One region of the Paeniglutamicibacter sp. ZC-3 genome, then DNA from elsewhere that is predicted to be linked to it. Evidence: predicted binding sites of a transcription regulator. Region 1 holds the regulator's gene; the other holds the start of a gene.
What was found. The regulator HspR, encoded in region 1, represses chaperone genes until heat shock. The targets are predictions, from matches to a motif close to AAGTTGAGTCNNNNNGACTCAACTT.

Region 1 (6,305 bases):
CCGTTTAGTGCAACGAAGGGGCGTCCATCGAGATTGAATTCGACTGTCAGCGGCTCGTTCACCGGATTCCCCTGCGTATCCATGTCGAGTTGTGAAACGATCCGGGAATTCGGGAAAATGCCGGTGTAGAACCGGGCTGCTTCCAGCCCTTGTCCATCGAACCACAGGCAGTTAATCAGGTCTTTCATCGGTCTTGGCCTCATCCAGTCGACAATTGGCGTTGCTTCTCACAACCACAGACTAGAAATCGCTTCTTCGAGATACAAGGGGCGGCGCCGATATCCGTCGTTGAAGTTTGATACTCCGCTCCGCCGCCATACGGCGATCGCGGGTCTCAGCGGGACATCGGCATGTATCGGGCGCTCGGAACGATTTCCTTGCCCAGGGGCATAAGGGAAATCGGGATCATCTTCAGATTCGCGAGACCGAGCGGAATGCCGACGATGCTCACGAACATGGGGATCGCGGTCACGACGTGCCCGATGGCGATCCAGATGCCGGCCACCAACACCCAGATGACATTTCCAATGGTTGAAAATGCACCTACTTGGCCACGGTCCACCACGGTGCGCCCGAAGGGCCACAGCGCATACAGGGCAATGCGGAAGGACGCGATGCCAAAGGGAATCGTCACGATGAGCAGGCAGCAAATGATCCCGGCCAGGACGTAGCCCAGCGCCAGCCAGATGCCGCCGAAAACGAGCCAGATGATATTCAGGATCACGGAAAGAGTGTTTCGCATGATTCAAGTCTCTCCCTGGAGGCCGGGGCACACCATGGGGTAACACCCTGAGCCATCCCCCATTGTTCGGTGACGCTTTCCAATGATCCGGAAGGAAGCCCCCTGGGTATTCGATAATCACGGGCCACGCGTAGGAGATTGTTGGATGCCGCCTGTGTTGACTATGGGCACGGATCCAAGACCGGGCAGGTGTTCGACCCCTTGGAACCATCGCCCTCATACCTGGTTGTCCTCGTCCCGGATCCGACGTGAGATTGACCGCACCAATGACATGATCTTCCAGGCCGTCGTCCCATCCGCGACGTTGCTGCGCCCGCCTTGCGGTGCGTGCCATTCCATCAGCGACAGGCCCGCGGGCGCCCCCGGGGTCTCTTTGGATGTCGACACGTTTGGCTGGAAACACCGCAACACTGCCGCCGTACCGAGGATCCTTTCCGGTTTGCGCTCCAAGGAGTACGCCTTTGTCGCCATCACCGAGCTCATGGGCCCCGCGGGGCTTGGTGCCGGTGAGACCTACGCCCGCGCCGCGGCGGGAGAAGCCCGGCCAGTGGAAGTCCGGGAAAGTGGGACACTGAAGTTCGCTACCCTTAACTACATGAGCATTCCCCCAGAACGCAAGGCGCCGGTCAGCGGCCGCGCCGTCGACGACCTCAGCTTTTACCAAACCGAACCAGTGTCGTTTGTCCGCCGCGGCAGCCGCTTGCACGGGCGCCGCGCCGATGCCTGGGAACGCACTGCGCAAAAGTACATCATCGAGCCACCCCGCAACCAGGCCGACACGTCTGTGGCCGAAGGCTACGAATTCGACCAGCAGGCCCTCTACGGCCGTACGGCACCGCTCATTGTCGAGATCGGTTCGGGTCTGGGCGAGGCAATGGCATTTGCCGCCAGCGAGAACCGCGACAAGGACTTCCTGGCAGTGGAGGTCTACCGGCCCGGACTGGCTGCGCTCATGGTCCGGGTGGAAAACAACGAACTGACAAACGTGCGTGCGGTGCAGGCCAACGCCCCGGAGGTCCTGGACTCCATGCTCCCGGCAACCTCGGCCGACGAGATCTGGGTGTTCTTCTCCGATCCGTGGCACAAGATCCGCCACCACAAGCGCCGACTCATCAAGGACACCTTCGTCCAGAAGCTCGAACGTGTCCTGATTCCCGGAGGCGTTGTCCGTCTTGCGACCGACTGGTCCAACTATGCCGAGCAGATACGGGATGTCTTCGACGCTGCCCCTGCATTCACCAACCTCCACCCGGGCGAGTTGTCCGGCGAAGACAGCAACCTCACCAGGGTCCGCCGCCTCGGCCTGGAAAACGAGGACCGGGATCCCGGCTTCACGGATGGGCGCGGTGGCTGGGCCCCGCGCTTTGAGGGCCGCACGCTGACCAGCTTCGAGGGCAAGGCGTTGAAGGCCGGTCGGCTAATCTTCGACCTGGCATACCGCAAGGATCTTTAGGACCAGCGCCATGCCGGGGCGGTGCGGGGTTTGGGCCCTGCACCGCCCTCCCGTGTTTAAGGCAGGGGTGCCTGTCCGGTGGTGATCAGCGCCAGGTTCCGCAGCGAAAGCGTGTCGGGATCCCGATAACCCCTCGTCGAGGACGGCTTGTCGTCCCGGAATTGGGAGGTATTGTGGCCCTGGGCCGCGTGCAACCCCAGCCCCGGCTTCGGTCCGACGTTGAATTCATGGCCAGCAAGCAATTTGCGACCCGAGAAGGTGCGCCCCAGCCATGCCAGGTAGTCCCCCTCGGCGATCGCCTCGTAGATGTTGGCCGATGGCACGTTGAGGCGGCCCGGATCCCGCGAAAAGTGCCGGGGAATCCCGGCCGAACCGATCATGGCCAGCGCCTGGGCCCCAAGCCCGCGCCCGGATTCCGCGTCCAGCACCTGTGCCGCAAGGGTCGCCGCATAGGAGTGTGCCTCCACCGCCATGTGCGGCTTGTCGGGACGCAGCCGGACGAAAGTAGCCAGGTCCTGGCCCAGCCGTTGCAGCCCGCGCCGCGCCGCGGTGTTCAGCAGTGCGCCGGTTAGGTTCGGTGTTCGATATCCCAGCCAGGCCACGACCGCGGGTTCGGCGACCCCTACCTTTTGTTGTTCCAGGTATAGCTGTCCGGCCTCCCGCACGCTGCCCCACAACGCGTTGCGTGCCCGGATCCCTGTCCCCGAGAGCTGGAAGGTGACGTGGGTGGCGGTGTCCAGGTCGCCCACGGCGACGGCCGCCAGTGGTTCCCTGGCGGAGAGATCAAGGTACAGCAGGTGGCGGGACGGAATGGCCGGGTCCATGGACCCTCGGCGCAAGGCATGGGCGGTGCCGTCCAGGCCCTGGCGATGGGACGTGCCCAGCCGGCCGCGGATCGCGCACAACGCCTCGAACCGGTCGTGGGCAGCGGCGGAGAGCTGCGCATAGCTCTCACCCGAAGTCAGTGGCGAATCATCGCTGCTGTTCATGGAAGCTGCTTGCCCCGCGGCTTCCACACCACCACGGCTTGGCTGCGGCCGCGCGGCCGTTGGCCCCGTGCCAGCGACACCACGTCGCCGGTGCTGCCGGCGGCAAAGACGCGTCCGAGTCCGGACGCCTGGCGGGCGCTGCGCAGGGCGAAGACCTCGTTGCTCAGTTCACCGACCCTCGATCTCAGTGCGGCAACCTGGTTTTCCAGGGCCATGATGCGCTTGATGCCCTCCAGGGACACCCCGTCCTTGGAGAGCCGCTGGATTTCCCGCAGCAAGTCCACATCGTGTTCGGAGTACCTGCGCTGCTTGCCGCCTTGGCGGGAGGGCGAAACCAGACCCAGCCGGTCGTATTGGCGCAGCGTCTGGGGGTGCATGTCGGCCAGGTCGGCCGCCACAGAAATGACGAAGATCGGCCTTAGTCTGTCATTGCCCATGATCCCTGCCTTTCAATTATTGTCATCCACCGTAGCCAATTTCCTGGCATTGCGAAGCGCCCCGTGCCGCTGTCGGGCGGCACGGGGCGATCGATAACTAGAGAATTGCACGCGAGAGCAGGCTCTCGCGTGGGTTCTCCGCCTTGGTGGCCTCGGCGAAGGCCTCGACGGCCGCCTTGGCTTCCTTGGAAAGGTTCTGCGGAACCACCACATCCAGGGTGACCAGCAGGTCGCCCGTGACCTTGGAGGTGTTCACCCCGCGCCCCTTTAGGCGCAAGGTGCGGCCATTCGAGGAGCCAGCCGGGACCTTTAGCTTGACGGTCTCGCCGGTCAGCGTGGGAATCTCGATCTGCCCGCCCAGGGCGGCCTCGTCGAAGGTCACCGGCACGTGGATCCGGATGTTGTTGTCTTCGCGGATAAAGACCGGGTGCGGCTTGACGTTGACCTTGACGATCAGGTCGCCGGCACCGGCGGAGCCGGGCGAACCCTTGCCGCGGACTCGGACCGATTGCCCGTCCTTGATCCCGGCTGGAATCCGCACGTCGATGACCTCGCCATTGGCCTCGCGCAGGCCGATGGTGGTTCCCTTCATGGAACCGGCAAAGGAGATCGTGGTGCTTGCAGTTCGGTCGGCGCCCTTGCGAGGTGCCTGTTGTCCGAAGCCGCCAAACCCTCCGCCGCCGCCAAAGAGGTCGGCAAAGTCGGGTGGGACTTGGCCGCCGCGTCGGCTGCCCCCGCCTCCGCTGTTGAAGAGGTTGGAGAAGACATCCTCGAAGCCGCCGTTGCCCGGTGCCCCGCCGTGGCCCCCTGCGCTGAATCGCGCCCCCGAGCCCATGGCACGGATGGCGTCGTACTGCTGGCGGTCCTCGGGATCCGAAAGCACCGAATGGGCCTCGGTGATGTCCTTGAACCTTCGTTCGGACTCGGCATCCCCGGAGTTGGTGTCCGGATGGTATTTCCGCGCCATCTTCCGGTATGCCTTTTTGATGTCCGCGTCGCTGGCGTCCTTGGAGACGCCAAGAATCGTGTAAAAATCCTTGTCGACCCAGTCCTGGCTTGCCACTGGGCGCCTCCTTTGCTGTAAAAATCCTTGTGGCTCACCCGCCGCTCAATCGTGGCAGGGAGAAATCCGTGATGTTGGATCCACCAAGTATGCGGCGGATCGCTGGTTCCATCTCTGGAACCATTGCGAGCCGCCGCACCTTGGTGGGGGGTGCGGCACCTGCATTGCTGCAGGTGCCGCGTGTTGGTGCCTACTCCCCGAGGGAGACGATCACCTGGGCTGCGCGAAGGATGCGGTCACCCTTCTTGAACCCGGGGCGAAGCACCTGCGCCACATGGTCCGCCGAGATCTCCGCATTCGGCTGCTGGATCAGTGCCTCGTGGACGTTCGGGTCGAACGCCACGCCGGCCTCGGCGATGCGCTCCAGGCCGAGGCCCTCGAGCACCGCGTCGAGCTTGTTGGCGATCGAAGCGAACGGCCCGTCGACCAGGTCCCCGTGCAGGCGAGCCGCGTCGATGTCGTCGAGTACCGGCAGCAGGTTGGTAAAGACCGACTGCACGGCGTTTTCGCGTGCCACGTCCCGGTCGCGCTCTACGCGCTTGCGGTAGTTGACGTATTCGGCCTGCAGGCGCAACAGGTCCTCGCGCAATTCGGCTTCCTTGTCGCTGGCCGGGGTTTGATCCCCGGCCTCGCCGCCGGCCTCATTGAGGATGGCTTCTGCCTGGCTCAACGCGTCGCCCGAGTCATGGGCTTCGTCAACGGGAGTGACCTCTTCGTGTGAGGTGGCCTCGTCGTGATTTTCCTCTGACATGGTCGATGCGCCCCTTTACTTCTTGACGTTTTCGTCGTCTTCGTCGATGACCTCGGCGTCAACGATGTCTTCCTCGGCGTTCGGTGCCTCGGCGTCGTCGGCTGCTGCGCCTTCGCTCTGTGCCTGCGAGTAGATGGCCTCGCCCAGCTTGGTCTGCGAAGCCTGCAGCTTCTCGAACGCGGTCTTGACCTCGTCGTCGTTGTCCTGCTTCTCAAGGGCTGCCTTCAAGGCGTCGACGTCGGCCTGGACCTCGGTCTTGACCTCTTCCGGCAACTTGTCCTCGTTGTCCTTGATGAGCTTGTCAACGGAGTAGGCTGCCTGCTCGGCCGCGTTGCGGGTCTCGGCTGCCTCGCGGCGGCTCTTGTCCTCGGAGGCGTGCTCCTCGGCTTCGCGGACCATGCGCTCGATGTCGTCCTTGGACAGCGCGGTGCCGCCGGTGATGGTCATCGACTGCTCGACTCCGGTGCCCTTGTCCTTGGCCGAGACGTGGACGATGCCGTTGGCGTCGATGTCGAAGGTGACCTCGACCTGCGGGATGCCGCGCGGTGCCGGCGCAATGCCGGTCAGCTCGAAGGTGCCCAGCGGCTTGTTGTCGCGGGTGAACTCGCGCTCGCCCTGGAAGACCTGGATGGAAACCGAAGGCTGGTTGTCCTCGGCGGTCGTGAAGGTCTCCGAACGCTTGGTCGGGATCGCGGTGTTGCGCTCGATCAGCTTGGTCATCACACCGCCCTTGGTCTCGATGCCCAGGGACAGCGGGGTGACGTCGATGAGCAGAACGTCCTTGCGCTCGCCCTTCAGCACGCCGGCCTGAAGTGCGGCGCCAACGGCGACGACCTCATCCGGGTTCACGCCCTTGTTGGCGTCCTTGCC
Region 2 (6,305 bases), on a different contig from region 1:
ACGATAGAGACCATTGACGCGCAGGTCCTGTCCCGCATTAGTGGGAACCCTGCCATTCGCGAGGTAGCCGCCGATGCCGATACCCGCCTGAAGGCGGCGCTGGACCAGTTGCGCGGCACCTGAACGATCCAACTCCTGGTGTCGATTTAGAGTTGCGGAACGCAGGCGCAGGCGCCCAGTAGGGCAAGGCCCTCCCGGTCTCCTTCTGCCAGTGTTGTCCGGTCATTCCGGCCGCCGTACATCAGCTGGTCCGGTTCATTGACATGGTCGAGTCCCAGGACGTGCCCGAGTTCGTGGATGACGACCGCACGGACCAGTTCGGCACCTCCCGGATATCCCAGGATTGGGACCAGCCCCGGGGCATCCAGCATCACTTGTCCGGCCACGTAGACGAAGGGGTGCCCGGGCGTGTGGGCGTATTCGCTTCCGCCCAGGCCGCCCACATCCCCCGTCAATCCGGGTGTTTCCTCAGGGTCGGACCAGGTGAGCAGAACTGGCGCCCAGCGCTCCCCGTAGCGCCCGGGCTGGTACCTGTCCCGTTCCCTGCTTGGCCCCTCCGCCGTGGGGCCGTCATAAACGAAGCGCAGGCCGCTGGCTGCCGAAACCTCGGCGACCGCCTCGTGGATCAGGACCTCGCCGCCGACCGGGGAGTTCTCCGGACGAATCACGTAATGGACGGGGCGGCACGGATCGTAGGCGACGAAGTCCTGCCGGGGGTCCGGGGATTCCTGCAGCCGGAACGCGCCGGAACCGGTACCGGCCGGCGGCTTGCCCAGTGGTTCGGCGGCTGCCTCGACGCCCGGTGGCGGCACCTTTGACCAGGGAAGCAGGGGAACGAGCGCCGGCATGATGTGGCGGTCCAGGATCGCGGGGCTGTAGTAGAGCCCAACCAGCAGCGTGATGACCAGTCCGAGGTTCCATGTGCGGCGAACAGGTCTGGACCTGCGGCGTCTGGCGGGTCGTTTTCGCCCGGTGGCGCGGTTGCGGGGTTGTAGCGCTGCCGCCCGGCGCGCTTCCTGGTCAAGCACCCATGGTGGAACCCTCCCGCTCCGCGGGCGCTGATCCTGGTTTGCAGGCCAGGGATTGCGGTTCCATTTTTTCTCGCGTGGCATATAACCCCCAAGGTTTGTGCCTGTGCGGGGCTCCCCAGCCCCACACAACCCAGCATAGGCCGAAGACGCGACAAAGGGGGCGGGAAATTCTTCCCGCCCCCTTTGGCTTCCTTCCCGGCTACGCCGCGAGTGCAGCTTCCCGGCCGGCCGAAACGTGCAGGCCCGATTCGTCGGCTGTCACCGTCACGGTGCCTCCCGCGGCCAACTCATCGGAGACCAACAGGTCCGCGACCTTGTCGTCGAGCTCGCGCTGGATGACCCGGCGCAGTGGGCGGGCGCCGAACTCCGGCTCGTGGCCTTCGGCGGCGATCCAGGCGACAGCCGCCTCGTCCACCTCGAGGCCGATGCCGTTGGCGGCAAGCCGGGCCTCGGTGCGGCGCAACTGCAGCCGCACGATCCCGCGCAACTGCTCCGCCTCCAGCTTGCGGAACAGCACCGTCTCGTCGATCCTGTTCAGGAACTCCGGACGCATGGTCTCACGCAGCCGGCCCATGACCTTGGCGCGCAGCTCGCGCTCGGAGCCGGTGCCGGAATCGCTACCGAAGCCCAGCGGGGCGCCTCGGCTCGCCAGGAACTCGGATCCCAGGTTGGAGGTCATGATAATGACGGTGTTGCGGAAGTCGACGGTGCGGCCCTGCCCGTCGGTGAGCCGGCCGTCGTCGAGCACCTGCAGCAGCAGGTTGAACACGTCGGGGTGCGCCTTCTCCACCTCGTCCAGCAACACGACCGAGTAGGGGCGACGCCGGACGCGTTCGGTCAGTTGCCCCGCCTCGTCGTAGCCGACGTATCCCGGAGGGGCGCCGACCAGCCGCGAGACCGTGTGGCGCTCGCCGAACTCGCTCATGTCGAAGCGCACCATGGCGGACTCGTCGCCGAAGAGCGAGGCCGCCAGCGCCTTGGCCAGCTCGGTCTTGCCCACGCCCGTGGGGCCCAGGAAGAGGAAGCTGCCGACCGGGCGGTTTTCGTCGCCCATCCCGGTGCGGGAGCGGCGAACCGCCTTGGCAACGGCAGCCACAGCATCGTCCTGCCCGACGACCCTGTCGTGGAGCTCGTCCTCCAGACGGGCCAGGCGTTCCTTGTCGTCCTCCGTCAGCCGCGCGGCGGGGATGCCGGTGGCGCGGGCGATGACCTCGGCGATCTGGGCTTCGTCGACCACCGCGTCGGCGGTGCCGGTGCCGGACTCCTCGGTCTCGGCCAGCCGGGCAGAGATTTCCTCGGCCTCGTCGCGCAAACGCGAAGCGTCCTCGTAGCGTTCCTCTGCCACCGCGCGGTCCTTGGCGGCTGCGAGTTCGGCTATCCGCGACTTCAGCGCCACGGTGTCGATGCCCGGTCCGCGCTTGAGGCCCAGCCGGGCACCCGCGGTATCGATCAGGTCGATGGCCTTGTCCGGCAGGAACCTGTCGGTCACGTAGCGGGCCGACATTTCCACCGCGGCGCGGATCGCCTCGTCGGTGTAGGTGACCCGGTGGTGCTGCGCGTACCTTTCCTTCAATCCGTGCAGGATCGTTACGGCGTCCTCAATGGAGGGCTCGCCGATGGTCACAGGCTGGAAGCGGCGTTCCAAGGCGGGATCCTTCTCGACCTTGCGGTATTCGGCCAGCGTGGTGGCGCCGATGAGGTGAAGTTCGCCGCGGGCCAGCCGTGGCTTGAGGATGTTGCCGGCATCCATGGAGCCCTCGCCGCCTGAGCCGGCGCCCACCACGGTGTGCAGCTCGTCGATGAAGACGATCACTTCCCCGTCCTGCGCGGCGATCTCGTCCATGGTCTGGGTCAGGCGCTCCTCGAAGTCGCCGCGGTAGCGGGTGCCGGCGACCATGGCCGGCAAGTCGAGCGCGATGATGCGCTTGCCTGCCAGCTGATCCGGCACCTCGCCGGCGACGATGGCGCGGGCGAGGCCCTCGACAACGGCGGTTTTCCCGACGCCGGCCTCGCCGATCAGCACCGGGTTGTTCTTCGTGCGCCGGGCCAGGATCTCGATGGTCTGCTCGATCTCCTGCGTGCGGCCGATCACCGGGTCCAGCCCGTCCTCGGCGGCCCGGGCGGTCAGGTCCATGCCGAATTTCTCCAGCAGTGGCGTCTCACCCTTGGCGGGCTGGTTGGCCTCGGCGGATTTCCGCTGGGTCGGAGATGAACCGGAGCGTTGTTGTTCGGCACCCTCGGCGGCGGCCTGCAGGGTCTGCGGAGTGACTCCGGCGGCGCCGAGCACCTGCCCGGCCGGGGATTCGGTGTTGAGCACGAACGCCAGGAACAGGTGTTCGGGATCGATGTAGGTTGAGCCGAAGGCGCGGGCGACCTGGTAGGCGTCGAGCAGGGCGCGCTGGGCCGATGGGGTCAGCGCGGGAGCGGATTCGGAGTGTCGCGGCCCGGATTCGGGCAAGCGCTGTTCGGCGTCGCGGGCAATCGCTCCGGCGTCGGCCCCGGAGCGGCGCAGGGCCTCGTCGACGGGCTCGATCTCGAGCATCACGCGCAGCAAGTGCAGCGCGTCGATGTCGGTGTGGCCGTGTTCAACGGCGAATTGCGCGGCACGGGTCAGTACCTCGTGCGTGTGGCGGCTGAGCAGTCGGGTGATGTCGACGGGGCGCCCGAAGCGGCTGGTGCGCTGGCCTTGCAGGTAGCGCGCCAGGAAATCCTCGAAAGAGCCGTTGCCGGCGCCGGATGGGCCAAAGAATGCTGGCATGTTTCCTCCTATTGGATACTTGAGTGCTCTTGGCTCAAGTTAACGCGGATGCCAACAGGATATTCCCGGGCATGATTCCGGCGGGGCAATGTTCGCCGACGGCGAGATGCCGGGGGCGACGGCCTGGAGATGCTTTCAGCACGGCAGCACGGAATATGCCTGCTTCAGGGTGTCACCAGCCGCTTGCCCTTCAGGCAAGCGGCTGGTGGGGGACGGTGGTCCTTCTTGCCCGAGGCGTGGAGGTGCCAGTGTTCCCTTTTCCGCACGCCGAGACGCAGGCAGGTGATAGTCCTGTCCATCAACAAGGACTTCGCCGCGGCCACAATGTTCCCGTTAAGGAAGAAGGTCCAACCCAGGATGGATTTGCGGGTCTTCACCTACTGAACCTGCCGCATTATCCGCAACTGGTTGAAGGCGTGGTGATCCGCAATGGAGGGAATCAGCCCGACGACCGGCTTGGACTGCACCATCCGCGCCGCCGCAGAGCCCGGGCCCACCGTCTACTTGATCACATTTAAGCTACCGTCCCGGGGGAGCTCCTGACTATTGCCATCCAGATGGAATCCGGGCTGCTGGCGCAGCCCTACTATGACGCCATCCGACCGGGCTCCTAGTCACCATGGAAAGGGCCGGAAGTCCGCACTTGTGCGGGTATACGGGATCGAGGTAGCGAGAGCCATCGACCGGTGTCGGCATCCACGTATTTGTCCGCCGCATGGATTGATAACGGAATTGTAACTTTTGTATTTACCCTCGTAGGGTTTTACATCGGGTCGCATCTAGGCAACCCAGTCCCGATCCGGTTCGCCCAACCCTACCGGCGGATCGCGGAGTAAAAATTCCCGGTAGGGGCGGAGGACCCAATCAACCGATCCTGGTCTTGCACCATGGATCTCGGGGTGAAGTTGAGTCCACCTTGGTGGGCTCGGCCGAGTTAATCTCATGACTCGAATCCGACAGCTAACTTCGCAGGCGATACATGAGAGGTAATCATTTGACCCAGCACCATAATTCCGCGCGCCGCCGCGCGTCCGGCCCCGTTGATGCCAAGCCCGCCAACGCTTCCATGGAGCAAATCGCGAACGGCGAAAACACTTCCCGGCGGTCGGGCCGCCGCGCACTCGGCGCGGTCCCGGATTCCGCGCAATCCCCGAATGACACGGAGTATGCCGGCCGCCGATTCGTGGCAAGCCTCCGCTATGGAGCGGCCCCGGACGCTTCATCCATGGCCGCCGCCGAAGTCCCTTCCGCATCTGGTGCACAGTCGGTGCCCCTGCCGATGCCTGCGGAAGCCGGCAAACTGGACAGCGTTCGGAAGTTCGCCCCCCGGAACCGGCGCCCCCGCCTCGGGTTGGCGCACAAGCTCGCAGCAGTCGCCGCCGTGTCCGCCCTGGCATTCGCTGCCGCCCCCGCGCAGGAGGCCGAGGAGGTTGCCCCAGAGCCCCAGCGCGTCGCCCAGACCGCCGTCGCGGATGTCAAAGCCCCGGCCAGCGACAAGCTCACGGTCGATCGCGCCTCGGTGACCAGCAAGTTCATCAAGGTGGAAAAGAAGGAAAAGAAGCCGGCCCCTGTCACGACCGTTGCCGCCGCAAAGGTCGCCAAGGACGCCAAGCCGGCGCCCGCCGCCACCGCTGACACCGGAAAAGTCACCAAGCTCGCCCAGCCGGTGGACAGCATCCGGTTGACGTCGCGCTTTGGTTTCCGCAAGAACCCGACCGGTCCGGGGTACATGAACCACAACGGCCTGGACTACGCAGTTCCCATGGGTACGCCGATCAAGGCAAGCGCCGCCGGCACCGTCGTGCAGGCCGAATGGGCCGGCCACTCCGGCAACCGCGTCAAAATCGACCACGGCAACGGGCTGGAAACCAGCTACAACCACAACTCGGCCCTCAAGGTGTCCGTGGGACAAAAGGTCGGGCGCGGCGAGGTCGTCGCCCTGGCTGGCAGCACGGGCAACTCAACAGGCCCCCACCTGCACCTCGAGGTCATCGTCAACGGCAAGTGGGTCAATCCCGAGGGCTGGCTATAACGGCCAGGACTCGCCGATTTTTGGCGGACTTCATTTCGTATACCTCGAGAAGGCGTCCTGCAAAGCTGAAACGATCCAGATCACCACGGCAATGACCGCAAGAACGCCCACGATTCTCCCTACGCGGCCGCTTCCGAGCATCCAAGAATGTGTTGCTCGTCACGGCCGTGTGGGGAATCGAGATGCCCATTGCGTGGTTGACATTGATTGACGCATCAAGCAGCACCCCCCGAAAAAACAGGAGACTTCCTCTTATGGCAACCACCGTCCTGACCCTCGTCGGTTCCCTCCGCAACGGTTCCACCAACCAGCAGCTGGCCGAGGCCACCGTCGCGAACGCCCCTGAGGGCGTTGAGGTAAACCTTTACGCCGGCATCGAGGACATTCCGTTCTACAACGAGGACATCGACGTCGAGGGACAGGTTCCGGCTGCTGCCGTCGCGCTGCGCGAAGCCGCCGGTGCGGCCGACGCCCTGCTGCTGGT

Region 2: OIU93_RS16210 (ATP-dependent Clp protease ATP-binding subunit) is a predicted target of HspR. The motif match lies at 3,806-3,830, and genes of this name have one in related genera.

What each region holds. Positions count from the first base shown of each region.
Region 1 is NZ_JAOYTG010000011.1:14,557-20,861, reverse strand. Features, by position in the region: gene OIU93_RS12370 (VOC family protein) at 1-188, opposite strand, end outside; gene OIU93_RS12365 (YccF domain-containing protein) at 335-742, opposite strand; gene trmB (tRNA (guanosine(46)-N7)-methyltransferase TrmB) at 825-2,195, shown strand; gene OIU93_RS12355 (alpha/beta hydrolase family protein) at 2,252-3,184, opposite strand; gene OIU93_RS12350 (heat shock protein transcriptional repressor HspR) at 3,181-3,621, opposite strand; gene OIU93_RS12345 (DnaJ C-terminal domain-containing protein) at 3,719-4,684, opposite strand; gene OIU93_RS12340 (nucleotide exchange factor GrpE) at 4,875-5,435, opposite strand; gene dnaK (molecular chaperone DnaK) at 5,451-6,305, opposite strand, start outside.
Region 2 is NZ_JAOYTG010000018.1:45,024-51,328, forward strand. Features, by position in the region: gene OIU93_RS16200 (DUF302 domain-containing protein) at 1-123, shown strand, start outside; gene OIU93_RS16205 (matrixin family metalloprotease) at 147-1,028, opposite strand; gene OIU93_RS16210 (ATP-dependent Clp protease ATP-binding subunit) at 1,231-3,789, opposite strand; cyclic di-AMP (ydaO/yuaA leader) riboswitch at 4,587-4,780, shown strand; gene OIU93_RS16215 (M23 family metallopeptidase) at 5,015-5,821, shown strand; gene OIU93_RS16220 (NAD(P)H-dependent oxidoreductase) at 6,076-6,305, shown strand, end outside.